Regions from separate parts of the Shewanella sp. 8A genome, predicted to be linked through region 3. Evidence: predicted binding sites of a transcription regulator. Region 3 holds the regulator's gene; each other region holds the start of a gene.
The links. The regulator MetJ, encoded in region 3, represses methionine synthesis genes. The targets are predictions, from matches to a motif close to TAGACGTCTAGACGTCTA.
Positions count from the first base shown of each region.

Region 1: a site for MetJ is predicted at 7,384-7,401, ahead of metH (methionine synthase). Genes of this name have one in related genera too.
Region 2: a site for MetJ is predicted at 2,663-2,680, ahead of serA (phosphoglycerate dehydrogenase). Genes of this name have one in related genera too.

Region 1 covers NZ_JAMDJP010000011.1:113,061-124,167, forward strand. The annotation lists gene M0413_RS10720 (cobyric acid synthase) at 1-1,275, opposite strand, end outside; gene cobU (bifunctional adenosylcobinamide kinase/adenosylcobinamide-phosphate guanylyltransferase) at 1,402-2,007, opposite strand; gene M0413_RS10730 (adenosylcobinamide-GDP ribazoletransferase) at 2,004-2,792, opposite strand; gene cobT (nicotinate-nucleotide--dimethylbenzimidazole phosphoribosyltransferase) at 2,884-3,936, opposite strand; gene M0413_RS10740 (FecCD family ABC transporter permease) at 4,066-5,205, opposite strand; gene M0413_RS10745 (ABC transporter ATP-binding protein) at 5,202-6,089, opposite strand; cobalamin riboswitch at 6,214-6,402, opposite strand; gene M0413_RS10750 (histidine phosphatase family protein) at 6,578-7,300, opposite strand; gene metH (methionine synthase) at 7,503-11,107, shown strand, end outside.
Region 2 covers NZ_JAMDJP010000026.1:26,518-37,624, forward strand. The annotation lists gene M0413_RS17260 (response regulator) at 1-198, shown strand, start outside; gene ygfZ (tRNA-modifying protein YgfZ) at 254-1,207, opposite strand; gene serA (phosphoglycerate dehydrogenase) at 1,343-2,572, opposite strand; gene M0413_RS17275 (DUF2238 domain-containing protein) at 2,729-3,337, shown strand; gene M0413_RS17280 (helix-turn-helix transcriptional regulator) at 3,702-4,373, shown strand; gene M0413_RS17285 (curlin) at 4,550-6,058, opposite strand; gene M0413_RS17290 (curlin) at 6,073-6,492, opposite strand; gene M0413_RS17295 (S8 family serine peptidase) at 6,892-9,399, shown strand; gene M0413_RS17300 (hypothetical protein) at 9,500-10,027, opposite strand; gene panC (pantoate--beta-alanine ligase) at 10,322-11,107, opposite strand, start outside.
Region 3 covers NZ_JAMDJP010000003.1:157,956-169,062, reverse strand. The annotation lists gene M0413_RS03525 (methyl-accepting chemotaxis protein) at 1-241, shown strand, start outside; gene metF (methylenetetrahydrofolate reductase) at 304-1,197, opposite strand; gene M0413_RS03515 (bifunctional aspartate kinase/homoserine dehydrogenase II) at 1,447-3,840, opposite strand; gene metB (cystathionine gamma-synthase) at 3,852-5,015, opposite strand; gene metJ (met regulon transcriptional regulator MetJ) at 5,238-5,552, shown strand; gene M0413_RS03500 (sulfite exporter TauE/SafE family protein) at 5,660-6,403, shown strand; gene nrfD (NrfD/PsrC family molybdoenzyme membrane anchor subunit) at 6,536-7,480, opposite strand; gene M0413_RS03490 (4Fe-4S dicluster domain-containing protein) at 7,483-8,049, opposite strand; gene phsA (thiosulfate reductase PhsA) at 8,062-10,344, opposite strand; gene M0413_RS03480 (pentapeptide repeat-containing protein) at 10,844-11,107, opposite strand, start outside.

The DNA.
Region 1 (11,107 bases), on a different contig from region 3:
TTTGACCACCACAGTCTGCCCTAACAATGTCAACTCACCTGCGACGCTACGTAACTGTTTTTCGGCTTTAAATTCGGTGGTTATGGGTAAATAACCCAACCCTTGGCTAGTCCCGAGCACATCTTCTATCCCTAACGGATCGGCAATGCGCCCACCCAGCATTTGATAACCACCGCAAATTCCCAGCACTTTACCGCCGTAGCGTAAATGCTTAGCAATTTGCTTATCCCAGCCTTGCTCCCGCAAAAAAGCCAGATCGGCTCGGACATTCTTACTGCCGGGTAAAATCAGTAGATCGGCGGCGATCTCCGGCGTCTGAGCTAAGGCTTGCGTCTGGAGTGATACATAATCAAAATCAATATCGGGATGCAGCCTGAGGGGATCAAAATCCGTGTGATTACTGGTGCGCGGATACACTAGCACTCGCACCTTAAAACAACTCTTGGCCTGCTTAGTTGGCGAGTCAGTGAGCGCATCCTCGGCGTCTAAGTGCAAATCATGCAAATAGGGCAGCACACCTATTACTGGCTTTTGCGTATACGCCTCAAGCCAATCAATACCAGGCTGCAACAGGCTGATATCGCCGCGAAAGCGATTGATCACAAACCCCTTTACCCGCGCCTGTTCTGACTCGGATAACAACGCCAAGGTCCCGACCAAATGGGCAAAGACGCCGCCTTTATCGATATCGGCAATAATAATCACGGGGCAATCAACCGCTTCAGCAAAACCCATATTGGCAATATCCCCTGCACGCAGGTTGATTTCAGCCGGGCTCCCCGCCCCTTCAACCACTATGGTGTGATATTGCTGACCTAGGCGTTCAAAGGAGTCCAGCACAGCATTAAGGGCCATGGCTTTATAATCTTTCGATTTTTCTCCAAAAAAAGCCGAGGCTTCGAGTGTCGTTAACGCTTTACCCTGGACAATAATTTGGGCGCCCGTATCTGAACTGGGTTTGAGTAAAATCGGATTAAAATCAGTATGTGGCGCTAAATAACAGGCCGCGGCTTGCAGCGCCTGTGCGCGGCCAATCTCACCACCATCAACAGTCACAGCACTATTAAGCGCCATATTCTGTGGTTTAAAAGGCGCGACGTTGACACCCTGACGGACTAGCAATCGGCAAATTCCCGCCACCAACGTACTTTTACCCGCATCTGAGGTTGTCCCCTGCACCATTAATACTTTGGCGCCTTGGGACGATGTTTTAGGCAAACTAGCGGTTGACGTTTGATTGGTTGCCGTGGGATCAGCAACGTTATGTGAATGCATGGGCAAGGACATCACTCAATAGAGGAAATAAGATAAAAGGCGCTTCTTTTTATACGAACTAAATGCAAAAGCGGCTCAAAATAACATTCACAACTTGATTTAAATGCACCAGCTCATTTAAGTGCGCTAACTCGATTTAAGCGTCAGCGGTAAACCCGCCACTACTAAGGTCACATTATCCGCAACCGCAGCAACATCTTGGTTTAACCAGCCAGCTTCATCCACAAATTGGCGACTCAGTTCCCCCAAGGGCACAATGCCTGAGCCTACTTCATTACTGATTAAAATCACCACACCTTCAAGTGTATTTAACGCACTGACAAAATCCGTTTTTGCCTGCCGCCAGTGGGCTAACACATCGTGTTGAGATGATGTCGCAACCGCTAGGGCAAAATCTGATTCGGTCGAAGCTGGCTCAGCCTGTGGGTGGACAGCAAGTAATTGATTGGTTAACCAAAGCGTTAAGCAATCCACCATGATCACCCGCCCCGGCTTAGCTAAATGCTTAAGCTTGGCGGTTAATGCCAAGGGTTCTTCAATCAACTGCCAGTCGATATCGTCCTTGGCTCGGCCATCTTGATGTAAACGGATCCGACTGGCCATTTCAGCATCGAGTGCCTGCGCGGTTGCGACGTAGCAGGCATCGAATCCTAAAGCCGTATACTGGCGTACTAAGGTTTCACCGTAACGGCTCTTACCGCTACGAGCGCCGCCCAGCACTAAATGGATCACAGAATGCTACCTACAACGAGCAGCACGAAGTAACACACAATTTCACAAATTTGCTGCGCAGCGCCTAAGGTATCGCCTGTATAGCCGCCAATTTGACGTCTAAAGATCACCACGATCAAACGGCGCAATCCGATCATAATCAACAACAGTGACAGTGCAGCAATCCCCTTTAACACCAACAGCACTAACACACCACTGGCGATCAAAATAAACAGTTCATTAATGCCTTGGTGCTGCGCTAACGGCTTAGATTTACTGGACTCATCGTCGCGCACATATTTTTCGGTGAAAATAAGGCTCGCAGCCACGACTCGACTCACAGTATGGGCGACAATCATCGCCGAACCAGCAACCACAGGGTCATAAAGCGCTAATTCAACCAATAATTGCCATTTAAGCATCAAGACAATAATCAAGGCCAAGGCACCATAACTACCAAGGCGCGAATCCTTCATAATGCGCAGCTTGTCTTCGGCCGTCCAACCGCCACCAAACCCATCGAAGGTATCGGCTAACCCATCTTCGTGGAAACCGCCCGTTAACAGCACGCCCGTTAACATCGACAGCAATACCGACACCCCAGCGGGTAACCAATTTTGGGTCAGCCAAAAAACGATGGCGCTTAACAGTCCCACGAGTAAACCCACTAAGCCAAAGTAACGGCTGGCTTTATTGAGTTTATCGGCATCGACTTCGACCCATTTGGGCATAGGAATACGGGTAAAATAGCCCATGGCCACAAAAAATAAATCTATCTCTTTGTGCCAGCTTTCGCGTTCTGACATAAAGCATCCTTAGTGAATACACACTTGCTGCAGGGTTTAAAGTTAAAACGATTGGCTAAACGTTATTATTTTAAATAAGTTAGCAGGCACATCATACAACAGCCTCAATCCCTGCATCACTAAAACTCGCCATTTGATTGTAAAAATTTACTGCGGCTTGAATTAACGGCAATGCTAAGGCTGCGCCCGTACCTTCACCTAATCTAAGCCCCAAAGATAACAAGGGTTTAGCTTGTAAATATTCCAACATACGTTGATGGCCTTGCTCCTCGGAGCAATGGGCGAAAATCAGATAATCCCGTACATTAGCATTGATCGTCACCGCCACTAATGCGGCGGCTGTCGCAATAAAACCATCCACAACCACCAACATCTTGCGCTCAGCAGCAGCCAGCATGGCGCCAGTCATTTGCACAATTTCAAACCCGCCAAGACAAGCAAGCACCTGTTTTGGCCCACTAAGCGCACTTTGATGCGATAGCAACGCCAGTTCTACCAAGGTTAACTTACGCGCTAAAGTGTCGCTATTAATGCCTGTACCGCGCCCCACACAGTCAGCTACATCTAATTGCATAATCGCCGCCATAATTGCCGCGGCAGAGGACGTGTTGCCAATCCCCATTTCACCAAACGCAACCAGATTACAGCCTGCTTGATGGTGACGCTCAATAAGCTCCCGCGCCATATCAAAGCCCTTATCCACACTCGTTAAAGGCATGGCGGGTTCCAAATGAATAGCAGCAGTACCCGCGCCAAGACGTTGATCGATAATCCCTTCTAGCCCCTCAACGGGTGTCAAAATACCGCAATCGATCACTTCAAGCGTAAAATCTAATTGGCGACAAAACACATTAATGGCCGCGCCGCCGTGGGCAAAGTTTTGCACCATTTGGTGGGTGACTTCACTTGGGGCAATCGAAACCCCTTCAGCGGCAATGCCGTGATCCCCTGCAAACACCAACATGGTCGGTTTGACTATCTGCAATTGTTGTGGCCCTTGAATGCGAGCAATTTGTAATGCTAAGGATTCGAGTTGCCCCAAGGCACCTGGCGGCTTGGTTTTAAGATCGATTTTTTGTTGAATAACCTGATCCTGCGCTTTACTCACAGGCTCGATTTGAAATGACAGGCTTGATTGAGACATTCACACTCCAGTGACTAATTCGATTTCAATAACTCGTTCGATAACAACAACTACGACGCATACAGCGGCTATTTTCCATACGCACTTAGTACTAAATTAGCTAATCCTCTGCGAAAAACGCGAGTTCGATTAGTTGCGCCGACGCAAAATCAGCAAAAAGAAAAAACTACCTATCGAGGCGGTGATAATCCCAACGGGCAGTTCTTGATTTCCCAGTAAACATCTCGCGAGCACATCAATCCACACCATAAACAAGCCGCCAACTAACGCGGTGAGCAAAATGGGCTGACGCCCGGGAAATAACAAGCGCACCGTATGGGGGATCATTAATCCAACAAAACCTATGCCACCACAGGTCGCCACTAAAACGGCGGTAATTAGCGAGCAGAGCAATAACATATTGAGGCGTAATTTAGGTACATTCACCCCTAAGGTGTGGGCCGTTTCATCCCCCGCCTGCAGGGCCATAATCTGCCGCTTCCAACCGAGGATGATAAAAAAACTCACCAATACAACGATGGATGGCAAAATTAAGAGCGGCCAACTGGCCTTAGCAAAACTGCCCAAACTCCAAAAAAGCACTGATGCCGTGGCCTGCGGGCTGGCAAAATACAACAGCAAGCTGGTTAATGCGCCAAACATAAACGATGTTGCCACCCCAGAGAGCAGCATGCGCTCAACTTGGCTGTTGAGCCCAAGCCCTGACAAGGCGAGAACAATAAGAACGGATAAACTGGCACCAATAAAAGCGCCGAAAGGCAAACTAAACCACAGGAGCCCAGCAAACATTCCCGAGCCACTAAAAATCCCCGAATTGGCAATAACGCCCGCATTACCGAATAGACCGGAGCCAGTAAACAAGGTCAGCATCACCACAGCGCCAAAGGAGGCTCCTGAACTAATGCCAAATAAATAAGGGTCAGCAAGCGGATTGCGCGTTACGGTTTGCAGCACACTGCCCGCTAAAGACAGCCCCGCCCCCGCCACAAACGCGAGCAATATCCGTGGCAACCTTAATTCCATCACAATCCGCTCCGTCATCGAGGCGGCAGTTGACGCATCGTCGTTGGCGAAAAATTGATTGAATAATTTAATAAACACATGCAGCACATCTAAAAAGCTGATATTTGCCGCGCCAAAACTGGCGGCCGCAATCGGGGTCAGCAGAGCAAAACCCACCAAGCCAAGAATCAGCCATTGCTGGCGGGTTAATGGCGTTAAAATATGGGTTAAAAGATTCATCATTATCAGCTTAAACGTGTCAATCATGGCGTGTTTATCTCCCCGTTGATGTTATGGGGAGCGGATACAACCACATCATCCGTCGGTGATTTTTGATAACCATAAAAGTAATTAATTAAAGGATTGGCATGTTGTGGATGGGGCATCACTTGGGCGCAAACACCAAAAACTTGGGCAATGCGCTCCTCTGTTAATACCTCACTCGGCGTGCCCATGGCGCTCACTTGCCCCTTATCCAGTAGCAGCAAACTATCACACAGGGCACTTGCTAAATTCAGATCATGAATAGAGGCAATGACACTAATGCCAAGGCTTCGAACCAACTCCAAAATTTGTATTTGATAGCGCACATCGAGGTGGTTTGTGGGTTCATCTAAAATCAGTAACTGAGGTTGTTGCACGATAGCGCGTGCAATCAGTGCCCGTTGTTTCTCGCCGCCAGAGAGCCGTTCATATTGCTGATAGCGCTTATGGCTAAGACCTACCTTTTCAAGCGCCTTGATAATTTTTTCACTATCACCGCTGGAATTAGTATCAAACATTCCTTTGTGGGGCGTGAGCCCCATAGCAACGAGTTGCTCTGTGGTCATATCAAAATAGTGCGGCGTATCCTGCTGCACCACAGCTACTTTACAGGCAAATGCCTTGGGCGAAAGCTCGTTAATGTCCTGCGAAAACAAACTGATTTGCCCCAGAGTTGGGCGAATAAAACGATATATACAACGCAGTAAACTGGATTTACCCGCACCGTTAGGGCCGATTAATCCCAGCATTTCACCGCGTTGTAGGGCAAAGTTAATCCCTGAAAGAATGGTTTTGCCTTCGATGGTCCAACTTAATTGGCTGACATTGAGTGCCACATTAGTTAGCACCGCCGAAGATTGCACATCTGTTGACGTGGAAGGCTTCATTAAAAGCTGCTCCCACAGGCATATTTTGTACCCAAACCCAGTAGCACCATGGGCCACAGGGCGAAACGTATCAATATCATTTTCTGCTCCCTCGAGTCACCCGCTCGAGAACTAAGGCTGCACGCAGCGAAAACAGAAATAGGCAGGTCTCCTGACTTGTAGCAAAGAAGATTCTAGGTTCTAGATTCTAGGCACTTCTTTTAACTACTCACAGTTGCGGGTACAGTTCGGGCTGGCTGACGGGCAGCACCCCGATTCCCTATTATGTTTGGGTTGATTCGGCGTTTATAACGACTATTGCCTTAAGCTAATAGCGCAGGATAAAGCGAAATTCCCAACACCTATTTCTGCGACATTTAAACTTAGCGAACACAATGCGCTATCTGGCTCAAACGTCAGGGAAAAGCATTATCCTATATCTTGCTCATTAGGCAATGCAGTTTAAATCAGAAAATGTTCATCATCCCATTTAGCATGAGATTTCAATCTCAATCACCATGGCTCGATGGCCAGTCTAAGCGCCAGTATCGAGTCCCATGTTTATCTTCGAGTACATTAATCGTCACCACCGCGGCAACCGGTAAAGTCAGTTGACTGTAAAACCCTACCGTTCTCACCGCCCCCAATGCTCTTGCCATTAAATGACGGATCACTCCGCCGTGGGTCAGAACCCAAATATTGGCTGTGGGTACATTGGCATTACACTCGCCGTGGGCCTGTTCATCATCCAACGCCAGCTGGGCAAACTCTTTATTGAGGATCTGCTCTATTGCGCCATCGATACGAGCCTCAAAACTTGCCATCGTTTCACCATTGGGCGGCGATACGGCCCAAGGATCTTGCCAATAGGCCGCCATGCGCTCGCCATCCTGTTGATATAACTCATCGAGCAAGCGACCATCCCAATCGCCAAAATCCATTTCTTGTAGATCCTCCAGCAGGTTGACCTCAAGCGACGAAGGCGTTGGCGCAGCTAAATGTGAACTCTCAGACAAGCTGGAATGCGGCTCCAGCGCCAACTCCTTGGCAAATTCAGCGCAGCGCCTTGAGGTGGAGCTGTAAATACCGTGGCATTCTCTGGCCTGCAAAGCGACTGCTGCCAACATCTGCCGCCAGCCCTTCTCGCTCAGTGGAACATCGACTCTGCCACGTAAAATGGCCCCGCCCTCGCATTCCCCATGGCGTAACAGTAATAAGCGAACTTGTTTCATATATGCCTTTTAAAAATCTTAGGATCTAGATTCTCGCTCCTAATGACTTTCACCTTGCCCTGACAATCCGATGTCGCGTATTATGGACGTCTATACGTATAAATGTCCAAACCATAACGAACGACATTCAATAATAAAATGCAATTTACCGCAGAATTGCATATTTTTGGACTCAACTTAGCTGTAGTAAAGGTAATCATTTATGGCGATATCTCTCCATCGAGCCAGCCAAACACTGGCAGACATTCGCAACCAGTTGTCAAAGCGCATTCTGATTTTAGACGGCGCCATGGGCACTATGATCCAAGGCTACAAGCTAGAAGAAGCCGATTACCGTGGCGAGCGTTTCAAGGATTGGCATACCGACGTTAAGGGCAATAACGATCTTTTAGTGCTCACGCAGCCACACATCATCAAACAAATTCACAGCGACTACCTATTAGCCGGTGCGGATATTATTGAAACCAACACCTTTAACGCCACCACTATCGCCATGGCCGACTACGATATGCAGTCGCTGTCCGCCGAAATTAACCGTGAAGGTGCGCGTCTCGCCCGTGAGGCCTGTGATGAAATCGAAAAAGCCACGGGTAAACCACGTTATGTTGCCGGTGTGTTAGGGCCCACTAACCGTACTTGCTCTATCAGCCCCGATGTTAACGATCCCGGATATCGCAATATCCACTTCGATGAGTTAGTGACCGCTTACTGCGAATCGACCCGTGCCTTAATTGAGGGCGGCGCCGATATCATTATGGTCGAGACCATTTTCGATACCTTAAACGCCAAAGCCGCGCTATTTGCCATCGAAACCGTGTTCGATGAACTCTTTGGAGCAAATTCGCCAGCGCGTTTGCCAGTAATGATCTCCGGCACCATTACCGATGCCTCGGGCCGAACCCTGACCGGACAAACCACCGAAGCCTTTTATAACTCCCTTCGCCATATCAAGCCCTTATCTATCGGTCTTAACTGCGCCCTTGGGCCAAAAGAGCTACGCCCCTACGTCGAAGAACTGTCGCGCATCGCCGAATGTTATGTGTCGGCGCACCCTAACGCGGGTCTACCAAACGAGTTTGGCGGTTACGACGAAACCCCAAAAGACATGGCCAGCGTTATCCAAGAATGGGCCCGTGAAGGCATGCTCAACATTATCGGCGGCTGCTGTGGTAGCACGCCCGAGCATATTAAGGTCATTCGTGAAGCGGTGGAACCGTTTGCGCCACGGGTATTACCCGAGATCCCCGTCGCCTGCCGTTTATCGGGTTTGGAACCGCTCACTATCGACGCCCAAACCCTGTTTGTGAACGTGGGTGAACGTACCAACGTCACTGGCTCGGCTAAGTTCTTAAAGCTGATCAAAGAAAGCAAGTTCGAGCAGGCGCTCGATGTCGCCCGTGAACAGGTAGAAAGCGGCGCGCAGATCATCGACATCAACATGGACGAAGGCATGCTCGATGGCGTGGAGGTGATGCATAAGTTCTTAAATCTTATCGCCTCTGAGCCGGATATCAGCCGCGTGCCGATTATGATCGACTCCTCGAAGTGGGAAGTGATTGAAGCGGGCCTCAAATGTATTCAAGGCAAGGGCATTGTTAACTCAATCTCCTTAAAAGAAGGCGAAGAGAAGTTTATCGAGCAGGCAACCCTCGTTAAACGCTACGGCGCGGCTGCCATTATTATGGCGTTCGACGAGCAAGGTCAGGCCGATACGAAGGCACGCAAAGTCGAGATCTGTACCCGCGCCTACCGCGTGCTGGTCGATAAGGTGGGTTTCCCGCCCGAAGATATTATCTTCGACCCGAATATCTTCGCCATTGCCACGGGTATCGATGAGCACGATAACTATGCTGTCGATTTTATTGATGCCATTAAAGAAATTAAGGCCACCCTGCCCCACGCGATGATTTCAGGCGGGGTGTCGAACGTGTCGTTCTCGTTCCGCGGTAACAACCCAGTGCGTGAGGCGATTCACGCGGTATTTCTGTACCACGCGATTAAAGTCGGCATGGATATGGGGATTGTCAACGCGGGCCAGTTAGCGATTTTTGACGATATCGACCCAGAGCTTAAAGTACGGGTCGAGAACGTGGTGCTCAACCTACCTTGCCCGGTTGAAGGCTCGAGCAATACAGAGCAATTGCTTGAGATTGCTGAAAAATTCCGTGGCGATGGCTCAAGTGCCGCCAAAAAAGAAGATTTAGAATGGCGCTCATGGCCAGTTAATCAACGTTTAGCCCATGCGCTGGTCAAAGGCATCACCGAATTTATCGACGAAGATACTGAAGCCGCTCGCCAACTCGCCTCCCGTCCGCTGGATGTGATCGAAGGCCCGCTGATGGACGGTATGAATATCGTCGGCGATCTGTTTGGCTCAGGTAAAATGTTCCTGCCACAGGTGGTCAAATCCGCGCGGGTGATGAAAAAGGCCGTGGCCTACCTCAATCCCTTTATTGAAAAGGAAAAAGTTGCAGGTCAGTCGAACGGTAAGATTTTGATGGTGACCGTAAAAGGCGATGTGCACGATATCGGCAAGAATATTGTCGGCGTGGTGCTCGCCTGTAACGGTTTTGAAGTGTTCGATTTAGGCGTGATGGTGTCGGTAGAGCGCATTCTTGAGGCGGTGAAAGAACACAATATCGACATTATCGGCATGTCGGGACTTATCACCCCAAGCCTCGATGAAATGGTGCATAACGTCAAAACCTTCCACCGTGAAGGCCTCACCATTCCAGCGATTATCGGCGGCGCGACCTGCTCGAAAATCCATACCGCGGTGAAGATTGCGCCCCATTATCCCCATGGCGCGATTTACATTGCCGACGCCTCCCGCGCCGTGCCTATGGTCAGCAAGCTAGTCAGCAATGAAACTCGCCAAGCGACTATCGATGAGACCTACGCCGAATACGAAGAGATGCGCATTAAGCGTTTATCGCAAACCAAGCGTAAAGAAATCGTCTCGCTGGAAGCCGCCCGCGAAAACCGCTGCCAGCACGACTGGGCAAACTACACCCCGTTCAAGCCCAACGTACTTGGTCGCCAAGTATTTGAAGACTATCCATTAACCGATTTAGTCGACCGTATCGACTGGACGCCGTTCTTCCGCGCTTGGGAGCTGCACGGCCATTACCCCGAGATCTTAACCGACAACGTAGTGGGGGTTGAGGCGCAGAAACTGTTTGCCGATGGTCAGGCGATGCTTAAAAAAATCATCGATGAAAAATGGCTCACCGCCAAGGGCGTGATTGGGCTATTCCCCGCCAATACTGTCAACTTTGATGATATTGAGCTGTACACAGATGAGACTCGCACCGAGGTTGAGCTGACCACCCATCACCTGCGGATGCAACTTGAGCGTGTGGGTAACGATAACTTCTGTCTGGCCGACTTTGTGGCGCCCAAGGACAGCGGCGTTGCCGACTATATGGGCGGCTTTGCGGTGACCGCTGGCCATGGTATCGACGAGCATATCGCCCGCTTTGAGGCAAATCATGATGACTACAACGCCATTATGCTCAAGTGTTTAGCCGACCGTTTAGCCGAAGCCTTTGCAGAGCGGATGCACGAGCGCGTGCGTAAGGAATTCTGGGGTTATGCCGCCGATGAGCAGCTCGATAACGAAGCCTTAATTCGCGAAAAATACAAGGGCATTCGCCCTGCACCGGGTTACCCCGCTTGCCCGGATCACACCGAAAAAGGCCTGTTGTGGGAACTGTTAAAGCCGAATGAAACCATCGACTTAAACATCACCGAAAGTTACGCCATGTTCCCCACAGCGGCGGTATCCGGCTGGTACTTTGCCCACCC
Region 2 (11,107 bases), on a different contig from region 3:
GGTCGGATTGTGGCGATAGCGGACGTCTTTGACGCGCTGACTTCGCGCCGTCCTTACAAGGAGCCTTGGACAATAGAGGCCACGCTCGAGTTACTCGAAAGCCAAGCAGGGCAACATTTTGACCCTAAGCTGGTGGCCGAATTTAAGCAAATCTTGCCCGAGGTGGTGGCGATTCGAGATACTTATTTCGAACATTAAAGCAGAAAGGCGCCTAGGGCGCCTTTTTCAATACGATCCGCTTATCAGCGAGAAACTAGTCTTCGAGCGAGTAGGGCAATGCTTGAATACGTAAGCTAGATTGCTCGTCATCAGCGAAACGCAGTTTGGCATCACTCTCGGTATCGTTGGCGAGCACGGCGGTGAGCAGCACTTGATTACCACATTGAACAAATTCAATGATTTGTCCACCCTTGCGATAACCGTCTTCCAATTCTATCTCGATACTAGTTTCCAAATTGATATTTAAGGAAGTGGTGCCTTGAAGAATATAGAGCGCACGCTTGTTACCACCACGGTATTTCATCCGAGCCACAGTTTCTTGACCCATGTAGCAGCCTTTGTTAAAGCTAATGCCGTTAATAGCCTGTAGGTTACACATCTGCGGTACGTACTGATTAGCATGGCTTGGCGCTAGATTGGGGTAACCCGCAGCAATTTCTAATGCTTGCCAAGCGCTGGCATCAAATACGGTATGCTCGGCAATGAGGGCACTTGCGGCTTGTGGTTGTAGAACCAATATAAATCGCTCCGCATCTTTTAAAATGGCGCCTTGCTCGATGAGAGTGAGTTCCTGAGTGACTTCACCGTAGTGTTGGCTGACAAATTGTTTAGCCTGTTCACCCGCCACACCGAGTAATGTCCACTCATCAGAGGCATTGGTCAGGGTCGCCTTACTAAATACCGCATATTTTTGCAGTTGTGGCAGATCCACTGCAATAGTGTCCTTTGGCATCAACATCAACAGCGCATCTTGGATGGCAAAGGTGCGGAAGCTAGCCAGCATCTTTCCCTTAGGATCACAATGTGCGCCCCAGCGCCATTGGTTGGCTTCGAGTGAGCTGATATCTGTGGTCACTTGGCCATGGATAAAACTGCGGCCCTGTTCGCCAACCACTTTGATAAGGCCTAGGTGGGATAAGTTGGCGAGCATAAGTGGAGGCGTGGAGGCGTCCAGATCCCAATTGGGTGTCGAAACTGCAATAGTCATAGCGAGATCCTGAAAATGAAGGCGATGCAAGAGGCTTGATTGTAGCGGAATTCCTCTGGCCTCAAAAGCATAAGGCGCACATATCTTAAATGAAATGTGCGCCTTAGATGGGGGCAAACCTAAGCGGTTTAGGCGTTAGAACAACACGCGAGTACGCAGTGTGCCTTCAATGGCTTTAAGCTCAACCAAGGCTTCTTCTGCTTGGTGAGTGTCGACTTCCATTACCACATAACCGATTTCTGCCGTGGTTTGCAGATACTGAGCGGCAATGTTAATGCCTTTTTCAGAGAAGGCTTTGTTGATTTTGATCAGCACGCCTGGACGATTTTGGTGGATATGCAGTAGGCGTGAGGTACCTTTATGCATTGGCAGAGACACTTCAGGGAAGTTAACGGCCGATACGGTTGAACCGTTATCTGAGTATTTGGCTAATTTGCCTGCCACTTCGATACCGATATTTTCCTGTGCTTCGGCGGTGCTACCACCCACATGTGGCGTGAGTAGCACATTATCTAAACCGCGTAATGGGCTGATAAATTCATCATCATTCGATTGTGGCTCAATGGGGAAAACGTCAATCGCCGCGCCCGCAAGGTGACGCTCTTTTAGTGCCACCGTAAGCGCATCGATATCGACCACAGTACCGCGGGAAGCGTTGATAAAGATGCTGCCTTTACGCATAGCGGCGAATTCGGCAGTACTTATCATGTCTTTGGTTTGCGGCGTTTCAGGCACGTGCAAGCTCACTACATCGGACTGTGCCAGCAATTGCTCCATTGAATGGATTTGCTGGGCATTACCCAATGGCAATTTGTCTTCAATATCGAAGAACACCACACGCATGCCTAAGGTTTCTGCCAGGATCCCCAGCTGAGTTCCAATATGGCCATAGCCTATCACGCCTAAAGTTTTGCCACGGACTTCGTAACTGCCTGCGGCAGTTTTCATCCAACCACCACGATGGGCGATAGCGTTACGTTCAGGAATGCCGCGCATCAGCATGATGATTTCGCCTAATACCAGTTCAGCTACGCTGCGGGTATTAGAGAATGGTGCGTTAAAAACGGGGATACCGAGTAATTCGGCAGTCGCCAGATCCACTTGGTTAGTGCCGATACAGAAACAACCAATCGCAATTAATTTTTCGGCACGTTTTAATACATCGGCGGTGAGTTGGGTACGGGAACGAATACCAACAAAATGAGCATCTTTGATGGATTCGTGCAGGGCTTCATCACCTAACGAGGCTTTGTGATACTCAATATTGGTGTATCCCGCGCGTTCAAACACATCTACCGCAGATTGGTGGACGCCTTCCAACAACAGGATTTTGATCTTATCCTTGTCAAGCGAATGTTTCGCCATGATATGGGTACCCTCTAATTAATTGAAGTGGTTCTTGTATGTTATGCTGACAACCTTGGCTCATCAAAGTAGCACTTTTTTTGCTCACTGTGGAGGGCTAGATGGCTAAAGTTAATATTCTAAAATTAGAACAATATCGCATAAGAGGAAGAAACATTGAATAACAAAATCGCTTGGTGCGGTATTTACCTCTCAGTATTAGTCTGGTCGGCGATAAAACCTGCTGATGCTTTCACTTGGTGGCTTGAAGCTTTACCTGCATTAGTGGCGGTTCCGCTATTATTTTTTACCCGCAAACGTTTTGAGCTAACCCCAATAGTGTATTTTTTAGTACTTGTACATTGTTGTGTGCTGTTTGTCGGCGCGCACTATACTTATGCTGAAGTGCCATTATTTGACACCATTGCCCAATGGATGGGCAGTGAACGTAACAATTACGACAAGGTCGGGCATTTCGCTCAAGGCTTTATTCCTGCCATGTTGGCCCGTGAGATTATGTTACGCAATCAAGCCGTCAAACCCGGCGCTTGGTGCGCTTTTTTGGTCACTTGTTTTGTGCTCGCGTTTAGTGCCTTTTATGAGCTTATTGAGTGGTGGGTGGCCGCTGCAACGGGCGAAGGTGCTGAGGCATTCCTAGGCACACAAGGTTATGTGTGGGATACCCAATCGGATATGTTTTTAGCCTTGATAGGTGCCATTGTAGCGCTAATCAGTTTATCCCGTGTGCAGGATAAGCAAATCACTAAACTCCTGACTCAAGCCTAATCGTAGTCTGAGAACATCCAATCCCCTTTGAATTAGATTCAAAGGGGATTTTTATTCCCAAAAATGTCATCTTCAGGTGTTAATTTTTTGTTTAAACTTTCGATTGATGTTTTCATAGACTAAGGTATAAAGATGAATGTGATCTCCATCTCATTTAGTATTAATTGCTAGCAATTAAATACTATTTAGGGACTTAGTCGAATTTACTACATATAAATAGAGGTTATTAGTACATTTGGGTGATGGCATTCATACGGTAACTAGTCAAAATGGGCTATGTTAATGAGATGTATGCTGAGATTTAGGCAGATTTCATTAAGCCGGATAAAAAGATAATGAAATACTTTTCAGGGAGAAGAGTAAATTGGGTACTATCAATGAGTTAGTATTTTTACATCAAGTGGCGGCGCCTTGTCATCTAGCGATACTTGCTGAATCTATCGGATTGAAAACACGGATCGTTAAACATGCCTCAGAGTTAGAGTTAGATTTAGACAAAGGGCATCGCAGCTTTTGTTTAATCGCCCAGAAAGGTGCGGCCTTAGACAATAAAGGGATCCCTTTGCTGGCATCTCGTCTTGTCCCCCATATTCCTGTGGCTCTGTATCAAGTTGAGCGCAATTCCTTAGATCAAGAGTCAGCTATGCTGCTTGGCATACGCGGACTACTGTTTACTGACCAGCGTATGGATTTGATGTTGACCGGATTGCGTAAAATGGTTGCCGATGAGCTTTGGTACGATAGAACTTTGCTCAGTAAGATGTTTCGTCGCGTGGTGCAAAAGTTGGATGGACAACATGATATGCCTGCCGACACTGTGGCCATGCTGCAAGCTCTTACCTCTAGAGAAAGAACCATCATTCAATTCGTTTCCAGCGGCGCGAGAAATAAGGAAATTGCCCATCGTCTTTGCATCAGTGAGCACACGGTAAAGGCGCATATTTCATCGATTTTCCGTAAAACCCAGTCACGAAATCGTGTCGAGTTATTAAGGTGGGCTCAGACCTATCAAACCCATTTTGAGTTTTGTAGCTAAACCTTTGTTGATTGGTATCCTGTTTGAAAGCAAGCGGGCGTGTGGTGTGATACCCAAACGATAAGACGAATAGCGATGTACTTTTGCGTGTGATAGGCAAATAAAAACGGGAACATTATCAATGTTCCCGTTTTTATTTAGCCGCCTTCAACTTGAAGGCGACTCATATTTAAAGATTAGTACTGCACAACAGTCGCAACGTTCATATCACCATTTTGGGTTACGCTGATGCTGTTGTTGTTACCCGCTTGTGAGCCTAATACTAAGTTGTCATTACCTGTTTGGGAGATCATTAGGCTGTTGTTATCACCACGCACACCAAATGAGCTAGATGCGAATGAAGTGCCGCTATCGCCACCTACCCAGTTACCGTTACCCGCTTGAGTGATTTCTGCTGAGTTTTCATCACCTTCGATGATTAAATCGATAAGGTTCAGATCGCCACGGTGTTGCAGTGCAGTCACATCGGCGTTGTTGTTACCCGTTACACTGATGATAGTCTCGTTTTGATCACCATCTTGCTCAACATCCACTTCGTTGTCGTTACCCACGGCATCCACATAAGCGAAGTTCGCATCACCTTCTTGGCTGATTTCGATGCTGTTGTCATCACCTGTTGCGAAGGCAACCAGCTCGTTGTTATCACCTTTAGAGGATAAGTCGAAGTCGTTGTCAGTACCGTAAGCACCAAAGGTTGCGAAGTTAGCATCACCACGTTGTTTTAAGTCAACGTCGTTGCTATCGCCCCATACTTGGAACTCTGCACCGTTGCTGTCGCCTTTTTGCTTGATGGCAATATCATTATCATCACCTTGAATATCAGCAACTAAAGAATCACCAACTGTGTTGCTATCACCATCTTGAGCGATGTCGATAGTGTTATCATCACCCGTAGTCATAGAGAGGTAAGCAATGTTATTGCTGCCTTCTTGCTTCATGCTGATATCGTTTTCGCTACCGGCTAAGGCGTAAACAAAGCCAGTGTGGTTATCACCTTTTTGGTAGATATCAACACTGTTGTCGTTACCAGCGATGCCTTTGGCTGCACCAAAGTTATTGTTACCAATTTGTTCAACTGATACGTCGTTGTTATTACCCACGTTGGCAGTCAGATCGAGTGCAATTAGACCCGCTTGGTTGCTGTTACCGTATTGTTTGATATCACCGTCGTTGTTGTCGCCTTGAACACGGAATACTGCAAGGTTTTCATCACCTTCTTGCTCAACAAATGCACTGTTTTCTGTGCCAGTGATTTCAACATAGCTTTCGTTCAGCTCACCTAATTGGCTAACTGAAACAAGGTTGTCGTTGCCCACGACATCGTTGCTGCTTTGGTTGAAGAAGCCGTCTTGAGTCACTTCAACTTCGTTATTATTGCCTTCCACATCAACAGAGGCTACGTGCCAATCTGTTTGTTGGCTAACAGTCACTTTGTTAGCATCGCCAGTTGAGTTGACTTGTGCTTCATGCCACACACCGTCTTGTAATACGGTGGCAACTTGGTCGTTACCCGTTTGGGTCACTGCTGCTGCGTTAATGACACCAGTTTGAGCGACTAAGGTGTCTTGACCTTGGCCTGTTTGCTCAACGCTGATTTCGTTGACAGTGCTTGCCGCTAGCGCATGACCACTTAATCCCGCTGTAATGGCTAATGCAATCAATGACATTTTTGCTTGTGATTTCATGTGACTCTCCCTGTTTAATATTGAGTTATTGAGATTGCAGCACCGTCCGCAATCTGTTGAATCGAAAAATTGCCGCTTCCTAGCTGGTTCAATTGCACCAGGTTGTTATTACCAATCTGGGTAATCGAAGCCATATTTTGAGTGCCGACTTGTAGTAGTTGGACTTCATTATTGGTTCCAATCTGTGTCACAAGGGATACGTTATCGTTACCCGTTTGCGTCACATAGGCGCTGTTATCGCTCCCTGATTGAAACACTATCCCTTGGTTTGCCGTGCCTTGCTGCACTAGGTCGATAAGATTATCGCGGCCTGAACGCTCAATTAGCGCCTGCAGTGTGACGGGCAATTCACTGACATCTGCCGCATGGGATGATGTCAGGCAACTACATAACAAGAGCAGCAGTACCAAAAAGCGTGTTAATGGATTTGGCACAAGTGACTCCTTGCATGTATTGGTGTTTTGGTCAGAGCACAGACTCCTTCCAACTCAGGCATCAAGGTACGAGCCATAGTGCTTAGAGACAATTGGCCAAAAGGGTATTTATTTTTGAGGTGTAATTTAAATGCTAACCAGATTAACTTTTGTTAATTCCATGAATATCTTGTTTTTTGTCGATAAAACCCTGCGTTTAGGCGGTATTTACCTCACCGAGTTGGTCTAGTAGTTAAGTTGTATTTAGCGTGCAGCGTCTTTTTTAAATTGAAACATTATGGCAACAATTTGCAGGCAAACATGCTGGAAATTCGTCGTTTTTATCCATCTCACTTTGAATGGTGGCTGCGTAATTGCCGTTCCAGAATTTCAACGTAAAGGACTATAGGAAGCTTAAGTATGTCAATAAAACTCTCACCATTGGCGTTAGCAATTGCAGGGGCGATGACGTTGTCAGCGGTGCCTGCAATGGCAAAAGATGCACCAGTCTATGAAAAAGACGCCATCCTTGTGGTGTACAAAGATAATGTGACTAAAGCCGAACGTGCAGCAGCACAGCGTTTAATTCGCGGCACCTTAACCGATGCAAATGCTGATGGCGTAGACGATAAATTCCAGCATTTACTCAATGGTAAACTTGCCCGTTTAGCCCTGCGTAAAGGCGCTAATATTGAAGATGCGATTAAGGTGATTAGTCGTCATCCAGCGGTAAAATATGCAGAACCCAACTACATTCTTAAGGCGATAGGCACACCCGATGACCCAAGCTTTGCTAGCCTGTGGGGCATGAACAACACTGGCCAAAATGGCGGTAGTGCCGATGCAGATATCGACGCGCCAGAGGCTTGGGAAATCACCACGGGTAGCTCGGATGTGGTGATTGGGGTTATCGATACTGGGGTTGATTACAATCACCCAGATTTGCAAGCCAACATGTGGGTTAACGCTGGCGAAATTCCAGGTAATGGTATCGATGACGATGGTAACGGCGTGATCGATGATATTCACGGTTACAGTGCGGTAAATGATAACGGTAACCCAATGGATGGTAATGGTCACGGTACTCACGTATCAGGCACTATTGGTGCTAAAGGCAACAATGGTGTGGGTGTCGTTGGGGTGAACTGGGACGTTAAAATTGCCGCCTGTCAGTTCCTTGATGCCGATGGTTATGGTTCTACAGCTGGCGCTATTGCATGTTTAGATTACTTTACGGATCTGAAGGTTAACCATGGTGTGGATATCAAAGCCACCAACAACTCTTGGGGCGGCGGTAGCTTTAGCCAAGCCTTAAAAGATGCGATTGAAGCGGGTGGTGAAGCAGGCATTTTATTCGTTGCAGCAGCGGGTAATGACGCGGTCGATAACGATGCGAGCCCACATTATCCCTCAAGCTACGATTCTGACGTTGTCCTCTCGATTGCAAGTACGGATCGTAATGACCGTATGTCAGACTTCTCACAATGGGGTTTAACTAGCGTCGATATGGGAGCACCAGGCTCCGCGATTCTCTCTACTGTTCCAGGTGGTGGTTACGCGACGTATTCTGGTACCTCTATGGCAACTCCACATGTCACCGGCGCCGCAGCTCTGGTGTGGTCATTAAATCCAGATCTCTCACCAGTAGAAATGAAATCCTTACTGATGGCATCAGGTGATGCTAATGCAGATTTAACAGGTAAAACCGTGGCTGGTACTCGCCTCAATGTGGCTAACGCACTCGAGCAGGCTAACCCATCTCCTAGCTACAAGTTTACCGTATCGCCAGTATCACAATCTGTCGAAGCGGGTAGCACTGCAAGCTATAACTTTAGTGTTGGTAGCGTTGCAGGATGGGAAGGCGATGTAGCTCTTTCTGTCTCGGTTTCTCCAGCGCTAGAAGGTGTGTCCTTATCAGCCTCAACTGTTTCAGCTGGTGGTTCATTTACCTTAGATGTTGCGACAACGGCGCAAACAGCTTGGGGTGATTACAGCATTACAGTAACAGGTACCGATGGCACCATTGAAAAGGCTAAAGTCGTTTCACTGAATGTGTTCCCTCAAGGATTAAATGACTTTACCTATGGCAATGAGAATGCTGTTGCTATCCCTGATAACAATGCTAGTGGTATTGTGAGCACGATTGAAGTTACTGATGATGTGCAGATTTTTGGCGTGACCGCCGATGTCAATATCAGCCACACTTGGATTGGTGACTTACGCGTTGTGTTAACTTCACCAGCAGGTACTGAAGTGGTTCTACATAACCGTGATGGCGGCAGCGCTGACAACATTGTTAAGAGCTGGGACTTAAGCGCGTTTGATGGTGAAAACGCACGGGGTACTTGGTCATTATCAGTAGATGACAATGCAGCGGCTGACACTGGTACTCTTAATAACTGGGGCTTAGTGATCAGCGGCTTAGGCGAAGCATCTCCAGCGGCACCAGTGGCGGGCTTCGAGTATGCAGTTGAAGGTTTAAGTGTCGCCTTTACTAACACTAGTACCGATGCGAACGATGATATCGTGAGCTACAGCTGGGATTTTGGTGATGGTTCAACTTCAACTGAAATGAACCCTAGCCATGTATTTGCTGCGGCAGGTACTTACACTGTGGCCCTCACTGTGACTGACTCAATGGAACACAGCAATACTGTGACCATGGAAGTTCAAGTTTATGAGCATAGTATCAACGCATCCGTCAGTCGCGCATTGGTATCACGCCGTGGTAGCGCTATGGTAGATATTGAATGGGATAGTGCATTAGGCGAAAGTGTTGCTCTATACCGTGACGGTCAGTTAGTGGTGACAACTGAGAACGATGGCAACTATCGTGATCGCTTCACTACGTCTGCATCAAGTGTGACTTACCAAGTATGTGAAACCACTGGAACCTTATGTTCTGCACCAGTAGTAGCAACATTCTAATTTAGTCCTTAAAAATGAAGGCGACCGAAAGGTCGCCTTTTTGCTTTCTGCCCCTAACTATCTGTTTAGTCGATAGTTAACATTTACGTTTGTTGCTTAACTAATGCGTGTCATTCTTTTTGGGAGCTTCGTGTTCTACATCGGCATTTATTTGGGTTTTTCTATCCGATAATTGTTGTATAAGTTGGCGATTGATTGTGGTGAGTTCATCAAAATGATCATTAATCTTAGTCAGTTGCTTTAAATAATCGGGGTCACTCTTTTCTTTACTTTGCCAATACCTTTGGCGCTCGAGTTTTTGTAACTCACTCGCTCTCAGTATTTCGAAGTAAGTATTTTCTTGTTTTAAGCGATAAAGTTCGCCATCCAGCAATTGCAGTAGTTTTTCCTTGGATAAGGTTTGGCTATTTAGCAAGGCTTGCAGAGGGTCGACCTTGGTTTCGCGTTTATCCGAATCAATTTCCGTGGTGATACCCAACTGATATTCGATTTTATGTTGGCTATATTCCTGTGGGCAGGCGGTTTGGCTAAAGACGACTTTATCGTCCTTGCGACATTTATAGACGGTATTTGCAAGTGCCGTTGTTGGCAGAGCTACGCAAATCAGAGTCACTATGAGTCTTGCCATTCGGTGACAAATCCTTTGTATACGCGATAAAGAATAACACTTCAGTATTGATGCACAGTCAGACTAAGGCTGGTACTTAAGTCTTATTTAACTCTAGCAGTTATCAGATTGAGGGGCAGGAATACTTGTTACTCAAATTTAACATCCGCGACTACTATGGCGTAACTTTAAGAAAAATACCAGTTTTTTGACGATGGAATTTTTTTGACGCGTGATGGAATGGCGTAAATTCGGGCTGGAATATTCAAACAAAAAAGGAGCCTAAGCTCCTTTCTCTCTCGCGAAAATCAATGTTTAGCGGTCGAAGCGCAGGTTATCGATCAGGCGCGCCTTACCTAGGTAAGCGGCTGCCAAAATCACCAGTGCTTGGTCCGTAGTTTCCGCATTGGCCAGCGTAGTGGCATGGCGAACTTCTAAATAATCCGGCGTAAAGCCTGCGGCGATAAGGCTCGCTTTGGCTTCCTCGGTGACTTGTTCGATGCTCACGCCTTGCTTAATGCCTTGCGCCATGGCATCGATAGCTTTTTTCAGCGCCGGCGCCGCGACTTTTTCTTCCGCCGTCAGGTAGCCATTGCGTGAACTCATGGCTAAACCTGAGGCTTCACGAATGGTATCCACACCGATAATTTCAATCGGCAGTGACAAGTCTTCAACCATAGTGCGGATCACTAACAGTTGTTGATAATCCTTGTTGCCAAAAAACGCGACATCGGGCTGCACTATGTTGAACAGTTTACAAACGATGGTCGCGACGCCACGGAAGTGGCCGGGACGACTGGCACCGCAGAGCACATCGGAGATCCCTGGGACTTCAACATAGGTTTGCTGCGCTAACCCTTTGGGGTAAATAATCGCCGGTGTTGGGGTAAACAACAGTTCGGCGCCCGCTGCGGTTAAGGCTTGGCTATCGGCCTCTAAGGTGCGCGGGTAGGCATCGAGATCTTCATTTTGCCCAAACTGCATGGGATTGACGAAGATAGAGACGACTACATGATCGCATTTCTTCGCCGCTTCTTTCACTAAGGTGATGTGTCCCTGATGGAGATTGCCCATGGTCGGCACAAAGGCGACAGTCTCGCC
Region 3 (11,107 bases):
GGGGGAAGCGCTCGAAGCCATTACCCAAGCCGTATCCACCATTAGTCAAATGAACATTCAAATAGCTAGCGCTGCCAACGAGCAATGTGCTGTGTCGGCGGAAATCAATAAAAACGTCAATAATATTAATGATATTACGACCAATGCCACCGAGAGTGCCGAGCAAACGGCGCGGGCAGGAGACGAGTTAGCACAGTTGTCGATGCGCTTAACCACACTTCTCGCTCAGTTTAGGATTTAGGATTTAGGATTTAAGCAAAACAAAACGCCGCTAAACTAGCGGCGTTTTTTATACTGTTAACGTTATACCGCCTTTGGGCGCACCCCTAAGGTATGGCAAATCGCATAGGTCAATTCCGCACGGTTTAAGGTGTAGAAGTGGAAATCCTTTACCCCTTCGCGGGACAACACTTTCACCATATCGATCGCCACGTTTGCGCCCACCAGCTGACGGGTTCCGGCATCATTTTCAAGGCCATCAAACTGCTTATGTAACCAGCTTGGTAAGCTCACATTGGTCATACCCGCAAAACGCTTTAACTGGGTAAAATTAGTCACGGGCAGAATGCCGGGAACGATTTCGACATCAATCCCCGCCGCAACGCAGCGGTCACGGAAACGCAGGTAAGATTCCACATCAAAGAAAAACTGGGTAATTGCACGGCTCGCACCGGCATCGATTTTACGCTTGAGGTTAATCAAATCCGCCTGAGCGTTAGCCGCATCTGGGTGCACTTCTGGGTAAGCGGCGACCGAAATATCAAAGTCGGCCACTGAGCGCAGCAGGCGCACTAAATCCACCGCAAAGCGAGTCGGTTTTGGGCTACCCGCAGGCAAGTCGCCACGCAGCGCCACTATGTCGCGAATACCCGATTTCCAGTAATGCTTTGCCAGATCTAACAGCTCTTCATCACTGGCATCCACTAAGGTTAAGTGCGGCGCAGCGACTAGGTTGGTTTCTTGTTGAATACGCTCAATCACGCCGTGGGTACGGTCACGCACACCCGAGTTTGCCCCATAGGTCACAGACACAAATTTAGGATTCAGCGGCTCTAAACGGCGGATAGAGTTCCACAGGATCTGTTCCATTTCGGGGGTTGATGGCGGGAAAAACTCAAAAGAAACATTAATATCGCCATTAAGTTCAGACAAACTTTGGTTTAGCGAATGTGAATGTTGTGCGTGATGAAAAGCCATGTGTATTTCCTCAACCGCCCGAGTGCGACACTTATCGCGACTGGTACGACTTATAAATGCAGTAATTTAATCCATATGGACGTTTGGACGTCTATATGTCCATATACTAGAGAAACTGACAGTTAAGTCAAGCCAAAAAATCCCCCTTTTTGGCATTTTCTTATCCCTCGTTGATCACCTTGATTTTAGTCCTTATCTTCGCCAATAAAAAAGGACTCAAATGAGTCCTTTAAGCTTTTGAATTTAAATCTATTCTTGCAGTAGATCGCGACAGATCTGCGTCAGATCCGATTGTACCGCTGCCGCGGTCACTTCGCGGCCCGCACCAGGTCCACGGATAATCAAAGGATTACCTTGATAGAAAGCTGAGCGGATCACAAACACATTGTCACCGGGCGTGAGGTTGGCGTAGGGGTGGCTCGCATCAATCCACTGTAATCCCACCTCGGCTTTAAGGACTGCGCCGCTATTATCCAAGGAGGCGACATATCTTAGCACTTTGTTTTGTTCCGCCGCCGCGCCGTATTGTTGCAGCAATTCATCATCCAGCTCACCGATACGGGCAAGGAATTGCTCCAACGGAATATCCGCTAAATGGGCAGGCACTAGGGAGCGCAGCTCAATATCTTCAAGCTCGATTTCCAGACCGATTTCACGGGCTAAAATCAGCAACTTGCGCTGCATATCGCGGCCAGAAAGATCGTCCCGAGGATCGGGTTCGGTAATCCCTAAACCACGTGCTTCAATCACTAATTCCGAGAAGGGTTTGCTGGTATCGTATTTCTCAAATAACCAACACAGGGTGCCAGAGAAAATCCCACCCACGGCTTCAACGCTATCGCCACTGTTACGCAGATCGTTTAAGGCGTGCTGAATAGGTAAACCCGCGCCGCAGCTGGCGTTATAGCGCCAGAATAAACGCCGATAACCGAGTTGTTCTTTAAGCTCGCGATAAAAAGGCAGTGGGCCAGAACCCGCGAGTTTGTTTGCGCTGACCATATGGATGCCGCGCTCGAAAAACTCTGGATATTGTAGGGTTAAACTGGCACTGGCGCTGATATCTAATGCAATCAGTTCGTCACAGTTAAGTTGTTCTAATTGTTCAAATAGATGCTCGTACTGCCAAGGAGTCGCTTCAGTATCGAATTCCTGCTGCCAGCTTTCCAGATCCACACCAGTGGACTTAATCAAAGCTTTACTGGAAGTAACCAGACCGACTAACTCGACTTGCGCTTCAAGCTCTTGATTTAACGAGGGAGAAACTGACTTAAACAGCTTCACCCACGCCTCGCCAATATTACCCACACCCAGCAGCAATACGCCAATGCGTTTACGCGGGCCAGCGCAGCGGCGATGCACTTTTTGGGTCAGCAGATTAACCTGCGACTGTGGCACTAAGGTCACAAGACTTAAATCACCACTGAACAAGGGCTTAGCATCGCGGCTCAGTAAACGGGCAAAGCTGCGGCGATAATGCTCGGCATCGGCACTCACAAGCGCCACTAAACCGAGTTCGGTATTAATTTGCAGATCTTTAATGCCGAGGGCTTCGGCCTGCGCATCCAATAATTTTTGTACTTGTTTTTGGTTTTCAGCGGTATAGGCAAGCTCAAGCCGTTGATGCGCCGATACCCAATGTGCCAGTGGTGTTAATCCCGCCTCCACCAATTGCTCGAGCAGACTGGCGACATCACCCGCGATCTTAAAGCCAAATAACACCACGGCATTTAGATTGGTCACCACGGGCGCACTCGCTGAGGAACTGTGCGGCGCAATCAGGGTAAAGTCGGTATGGGAGGCATAGCTTGAACGCACGGCCAAACTCACCTCTGTGTTAAACAATGGCTGCAAGGTGCGTGAATGCAACACGGGTGAGCCTAAACGCGCCAAGCGGTCCGCTTCAGCAAGGGACATGCTCTTGAGTAATTTTGCATCGTTGATTTTATTCGGGTCAGCGTTAAATACCCCTTCAACGTCGGTCCAAATGGTCACGCGCTCAATATCGGCAAGGCTAGCAATTAAGCTGGCGCTAAAGTCAGAGCCATTGCGACCCAATAGCAAGGTATCACCGCGCTCGTTAGCACAAATAAAACCGGTGATCACTAGGCGCTCGTTAGGGTGTGCGGCCAGTAAGGCTTGTACTTTAGCGCGGGATTCTTGCACACGGATTTGCGGCACGGCGGCCTCATCTGCCACTAAAATCGAGCAGGCATCCACATGACTTGCGGCCACGCCCGATTCACGCAGCAGCGCTGCCATCAGGCGCGCCGACCAACGCTCACCAAAACTCACCACATGGTTAATTTGGTAATCATTGCGTACATCTAAAGATAATAGACTGATTAACTGAGCTTTATCCGTGGTCAAACGTTCGCGTAAATCCCGCGCTTGCTCGTTAGATAATAATTGCTCAATCAAGCCTTGCTGATAGCTGATAAGGACTTGTAATTCTTCTTGCCATAATTGGTTGCTATCGCGCAGGGACAATAATTTATATAAAAAGTTAGTGGTTTTACCCGCGGCAGACACCACCACCAGATCATCACTGTGGCCATGGGTTAACAGAATATGGGCGACTCGGCGGTAACAATCGGCATCGGCTAAGCTGGAACCACCAAATTTATGTAAGTGACAACGTGCCATCTATTATTCCTCTACTGACAAGCCGCTACGGCGGCCAATCCTGCTTGAATATCTGCAACTAAGTCGTCGGCATCTTCAATACCAACCGACAAACGTAATAGGGTGTCTTTAATGCCAGCTTCAAAACGCGCCTGCGGCTCCATCGCCCTGTGGGTCATGGTCGCGGGCACGGCTACGAGACTCTCAACGCCACCTAAACTCTCAGCCACGCTGAATAAACTTAACGCATCTAAAAAGGCGACCACTTCGGCCTCGCCGCCCTTAAGCTCAAAACTCAGCATAGCGCCAAAACCTTTTTGTTGCTTGGCGGCAATGGCATGGCCTGGATGATCCGCAAGACCTGGGTAATACACTTTACTCACGACTGGGCTGTTACTCAGTAACTCCACAATCCGCTCGGCATTAATTTGGTGCTCACGAATGCGCACAGCTAAAGTACGCAGGCCGCGCAGGGTTTGATAACTGTCGAAGGCAGAACCGGTTAAGCCTAAGGTGTTCGACCACCAATGTAAGGTCTCACCAATTTGGGGATCTTTGGCGATCACCGCGCCGCCCACCACATCACTATGGCCATTAATGTACTTCGTGGTGGAGTGGATAACGATATCGGCACCGAGCAATAGCGGTTGCTGCAAAATCGGTGACAGGAAAGTATTGTCCACTATCACTAACGCACCTACGGCGTGGCTTGCCTTGGCAATAGCTTCGATATCAACCACCCGCAGTAATGGGTTGGATGGGGTTTCAATCCACACCATTTTAGGCTGCTGGGCAATCGCTTGCTCAAGTGCTTGGCTGTCGGTTTGATCGACCACCAGCAGTTTAAATTGGCCTTTTTTCGCGAGGTTGGTGAATAAACGGTAAGAGCCACCGTAACAATCGTGAGGCACCACCAGTAAATCATCTGGGCCCAGTAAAGTGGTCACTAAGGTAATGGCTGCCATGCCAGTACAAGTCACTACACCGGTTGCGCCCTTTTCCAGCTTAGCTAAGGCATCGCCTAAGATGCTGCGGGTAGGATTGCCGGAACGGCTGTAATCAAATTCGCGAGGATTTTTATGACCATCGAAGGCGTAATTCGTCGACAGGTAAATTGGCGGCACCACGGCGCCATATTGAGTATCGCTTTCGATACCCTGACGCACTGCCAATGTGGCTAATTGACGCTCGGTCACTAATTTGCCTGCGGTCATCGGGAACTCCTAAGTTCGCAAAGAGATGTCTGGACGTCTAAATGTACCTAAGCCCAGTGGTATCGTCAATAGGCGTTAAGACGTTTAGACGTCTAAACATAAAGAAATCTGTTTGCAATCGCTAAGAAATAGTAGCAATAATTTGACTGTAATCTGTAAGGGTTTAAAATCTGCCCCGAATTTAGCGTTATAACAGGTGAGTCAATGACTGAATGGAATGGGGAATACATCAGCCCCTATGCTGAACATGGCAAGAAGAATGAACAAGTAAAGAAAATTACTGTGTCTATTCCGCTCAAAGTGCTAAAAGTCCTCACGGATGAACGTACGCGTCGTCAGGTCAACAACCTGCGCCACGCAACGAATAGCGAACTGTTGTGCGAAGCATTTTTGCATGCCTACACCGGCCAGCCTCTGCCTGATGATGCAGATCTGTCGAAAGAGTGCCCAGACAGCATCCCCGCTGAAGCGAAGCGGTTGATGGACGAAATGGGGATCGAGTGGGAAGACATGGAATAACGCTTAAGCGTCCATAATCCTGCCGTAACTAATTATTAGGGATCGTTAATGCTCATCCGGCGTGATGGGTTAAAGTAACGATCCCTATTTTGTTTTGATGGAATCCTATGTTCTCCTTGATCGATCCACAAACGCTAGCCATCGCGTCTGTGATTGTGTTTTTAGGTGCCCTCACCCAGAGTCTGATTGGGTTTGGCTTAGCCGTGGTCGCCAGTCCGCTGCTGTATATCGTCGATCCCCAATTAGTGCCTGCCCCCGTGATTGTGATGGGATTTTCCATCGCGCTACTCACCCTATTGCGTGAACGCGGCCATTTAGAATTCAATGGCTTGCAATACGCACTCATCGGTCGAGTGCCCGGTGGCTTTATCGGTGCCAGCCTATTACTGTTTGCGCCGCAGCCGATTCTTGGTCTGGCGATTGCAGCCATTGTGGCAGTCGCCGTGGTGCTCAGTTTGTATAAATTCAGTCTGCCGGTGAACAAAGCGACTCTGTTTGGCGCGGGAGTCGTCTCGGGGATCTTTGGCAATATCGCCGCCATTGGTGGCCCTCCGATGGCGATTTTATTGGCGGGTAAGGATGCTTCGCAGTTTCGCGCGGCGTTATCGGCCTTCTTTATCTTTAGTTCGACCATTGCCTTGGCGATTCTTGGGGTGACGGGCCTACTCGAAATCAAGCACTTTTGGCTGTCGCTAATGCTATTGCCCTCGGTCTTTTTAGGCTATCTCGTGGCGGGCAAACTGGTGGGAAATGTGGATAAACATAAGACCAAGATGGCGACCTTAGCCCTCTGCGCTATCAGCGCCTTAGTGCTCACGGTCAAATCAGTGATTGAGTTATTACCGCAATAACCTCATGCCAATCGCAGCCATAAAAAAAGCACCGTTTAACGGTGCTTTTTGTTGCTGTGGATACGAGTTGTCATCCATTCGAGCATCACTTAATCGCATTTAAGTGATGCTTAGTGCGCTAGCATCAATACGTTAGCTTAAGTAACTTTGGCCTGCATACACAATAAAGTGTCTCAGGGCGAGCACGCCAGTTAAGCTGGCACAGGCCACCATAATCATTGCGCCCTTAGTGTGGCGAGTCGCTGCGGGAAGCAGCATAAACAGCAATGGCACACCAAAGCCAATCCCGACGACACCAATCCAGAATACGCTTGCCCACACGCCAGAGGTGAGTGATGCCAGCGCCGCAGCCGCCGCTCCGCCCTTAAAGTACAAGGCACAGAACAACATAAACAGGAACATGATTTCGATTGCCATCACTGGCAGCTCTAAGCCATGCATTTTGGCTAAGGTCTTGTCGTGACTATCGGTTTTGAACATCACCAGCGCCAGCACCGCATTGGCCGCAGCGCCCGCTGATAAACCAGATACCAAGAACAGTGCAGGCAATACCGCAGTGTTTAGCATCGGATAGGCATTCATCGCCGAGATTAAGAAGCCAGTGTAAGCGCCTACGCCAATCGCGAGGACAAACAACAGCACTTCAATCAGCTTTCTAAAGGGCATCAGCAGCTTAGCGATAGGCGCGAGGAAACCTAAGCCCCACTTTGGCAAATCGTCACGCAGTACTAAAATCGCGTAGGCAAATGCCAAGGGTGAGTAAGCTAGCAGCGCTAATACCCCAATCGCCATAACGGACTGGAAGTTGTAGTTAATTAAGATCAACCAGAAGTGGAAAGGCTTAGTTAAATCAAACACTAAACAAGCCAAGCCTAAGCTGATTGCCACAGGGCCAATAATTGCTGCGGCCTTGAGGATATTGCTCTCAACTTGTGTTTGTTCTTGATTGAACCAACGCAAACCGATACCAATAAGCAAACTTCCGGCGGATAAACCCGCCATAAATAGATACACGGCGATGACCCAGTGCCAAGTGACGGGATCATATTGCGCCATATCGCCCCAAGTATTGTTCATAATCAAATCCCTCCTCTTTTGGTAGGAACGCGATATACCCTAGGTTTAGTGCCTAAATGGGTCTTATCTTGGTAAGTGATCTTAGTGTTGAGCAGTGTGGCCACTTCACTTTGTGGATCGTTAGCATCGCCAAACACTAAGGCATCGGTCGGGCACACAGTCACACAGGCTGGCTCTTCACCACGGGCCAAACGCGTGTCCTTACAGAAGTTACACTTGTCAGCCACTTTGGTTTCTGGATTCATAAAACGCACTTTGTAGGGACACGCCGCCACGCAGTACATACAACCCACACACTTGTCGCCGTGGATGGAAACAATGCCATCTTCGCCCACATAGGCCGCACCCGTTGGACACACCTTCACACAAGGCGCATCTTCACACTGCTGGCAAGACACCCTGTGGTACTTAAAGTGCAGATTGGGCATTTCGCCATAGGGCCCTTCGACTCTCACCTGCAAACGGGTCACCCCTTCTGGTACGCCGTTTTCACTGCGGCAAGCCACGTTACAGGCTTGGCAGCCGATGCACTTGTTCTCATCGTGCACCATCACATATCTTTTCGTCATTTGAGCCTCCAATTAGCGTTTTGCCAGCGTGACGCCAGTGGTGTGTACCGTCATGCCACACACAGGTGCGGTAATGTGGGGCAGTAAGTTTCCGCAGTGGATACCTTTGCCTGTCGCTCTAACCAACTCTTTGTTTTTAGAGCCAAAGCCCATATAAGCAAACACGGTATCGGGGCGAATGCCCGGGGTGACTAACGCATGGCCTTCTTCTGTACCTACGCTACTGGTTAAGCGAATAGGGTCGCCATTGCTGATACCTAATTTGCTCGCGGTATCTGGGTGAACCCACACAGCGTTATCCGACATCAAATTTGCCAGCATGGGCACATTGTGGGTCGCGCCATTGGTATGCACCGCCACCTTACCTTGGATAAAGTAGAGTTCATTTGGCTTTTTAAGCTGCACTTCGCGGAACTTAATGACGCCGCGTCCTGGCGCCATGGCTTCGACCTTGGCAGAGGTCAATTCAATCTTGCCGCTTGGGGTTTTAAAGCTGAGTAAACTGCCGTAGGTGCCGTCTTCATCCGCAGGTTTGGCATTGGCATAGGCCTTGGTAAATTCGGCCACCATTTTAGGTTCGCGCAACATAATCGGCTTACCGAAGCTGACAAAACCTTCGTCTTTGATCCGACGCAGCAGCTCTGTGTCGCGGTTTACCTGCAACAGTTGCAGGGTCTCCATGTTTTCCCATGGATAGAATTCACTCAGCCCCAGTTTGTGGCCAATATCCTTAAAGATTTGCCATGAAGGACGAGTATCGCCTAAGGTTTCAACTACCCGTTGACGCACATAGTAGGCAGGGTTTTTACCTGACTTGTCGGCGATTTCCTCATCGCGTTCAAGGTAAGTTGACTCAGGTAAAATCACGTCGGCATAGGCGGCGGTTTCGCTGATATACACATCGCACACGGCAACAAAGTCGAGCTTTTTCAAGGCTTCGACCACACGCGCTCTGTCGGTCATGGTTTGCATTGGGTTAGTACGGGACATCACCCAACCGTGTAATTGGTAGGGCACGGCACTTAAGGTCGCATCGAGGATGGTTTGATAAATCCCGCCCGCTGACCACATCATGGCGTACTGCTCTTCCACTTGGTCGATACGTTTTGCCGCTGGTTTTGGCATATCTTTTACGCCGGGTTTACCCAGCACAGGCGACACATCTTCACCCGCGAGCTTGTTATAATCGCTAGGCTTTTGACCTAGGTAGATACCGCCCTTACGCTCAATATTGCCAATCAATATGTTGGCAGCGTAAAGCGCGCGGCGCATTTCAAACTCTTCGGTGGTAAAGGTGGCTCTGTGACCAAAATCCACTACAGCATGGGGCGCTTTAGCCGCATATTCACGGGCAATACGGCGAATATCTTTGGCGGGCACATCGGAGATCGTTTCGGCCCACTCAGGGGTATAGGCTTTTACTTCAGCGGCAAAGGTGTCAAAGCCTTCGACATAACGCTCAACAAAGGCCTTGTCGTAAAGGTTTTCTTCAATCAATACATGGCATAAGGCTAAAGCGACGGCCACGTCGGTACCAGGACGAATCGCGTACCATTCATCGGCTTTATCGGCAACCACAGAGAATCTTGGCTCGAACACCACCAACTTAGCGCCTTTATCCATTTGCGCCGCCATCATGCCACGGGTTTCGGACATGTTGATACCTTCGTACAGGTTATGGCCGAAGTTAATAATGTATTTTGAGTTACTTAAATCGCGTTTCACCTTAGTGCCAAACATGGCCATAGCAGCAATTTCATAACCGCCGGGGCAAGTAGATGCATGGGTAAAGGTATTTGGGCTACCAAACGCCGTGGCGAGGTGGAATAAGTGTTTTTCTTGCGAGCCAGATTTAGAGGAAAACGCTACCGCCTCTGGGCCGTGAGCTTGCTTGATTTTAGTGAGATTATCGGCAATCAGTTGATAGGCTTCATCCCAACTGATTTCAGCCCATTTACCCTCGCCACGCTCGCCAACCCGTTTTAGCGGTTTAACAATCCGCTGTGGATCGTACAGCAAACTATGACCAGCACCGCCGCGGGCACAGACTTTACCGCCAAAGGATTTAGCCGCCTTATTACCGCTGATAAAGACGTTTTTACCTTCAATCACCCGCGCTGAAATCGGGCAGCGGGTCGAGCACATCTCACAGATACTGGCAATTTCTTTGCCCATGCCCTTAAGCTGCTTGCTCTCTAATGCCGCTAAACTGCCCGGCAATAAGCTAGCTAATGCACATGTTGCACCGCTGGCCCCTGCGCCCTTTAAAAAGGTTCGCCTATTAAGCTCAATCATGGTTACCTCCATCACACTCATCCACCCTTATGCGCCAATTGGCACACGCAAACTTAGGCTTTTTGTCACCACTGCGGTTAAAGGCTAAATCTGCTCACAGGTTTTTAGTTATTAATGCCAATGCCTTAAAAAACGTTGGCATTTTGCTGTTCCAGAGTGATTGTTATCTCGAAAGAGGTATGCGGCTATTGTGGTAAACCACATAGGCAAGTTGAGTGTGATCTGTGGCAACTAAAAGTTAAAATTGTTCTAAAAATTCGTGAATAAGATCAATAGTGTTGATTGGCCGTATCGATGCGTACGCTTGAGGTATTTTTACAATACGCACCACAATAAAAAGTTATCAAAAAACCTAAAAGCAATTTTAAAAACAATAAGTTAAAAAGTGATACCGCGATATCGCTGTCACAATAAACCCGTTAATTTAAAAGGATAAAATACCAGCACCGATTAGCGCGAACAGGTGCTGATATGAGGTCAGTATGAGGTTGGTATAAGGTCAATCCACCAAGGTAATATCTAAGCCATTTAACAGCCGAATCGCTTCATCGCGACTAAACTTGGCACCTTTAATTTTGTTGTTAAAAATATCAATGTCGTAATCGGTTGCCTCAGAGAAATCCGCCTCCATTAACTCAGTGCGGCCAAATAAGCTGTGGCGAAAATCGCTGTAACTAAAGTTAGCGCGATTAAACTTGCCCTCACGAAAATCTACATCCTGCGCCTTACAGCCCTCAAGTACCATTTCATCGAGCTTAAGGCC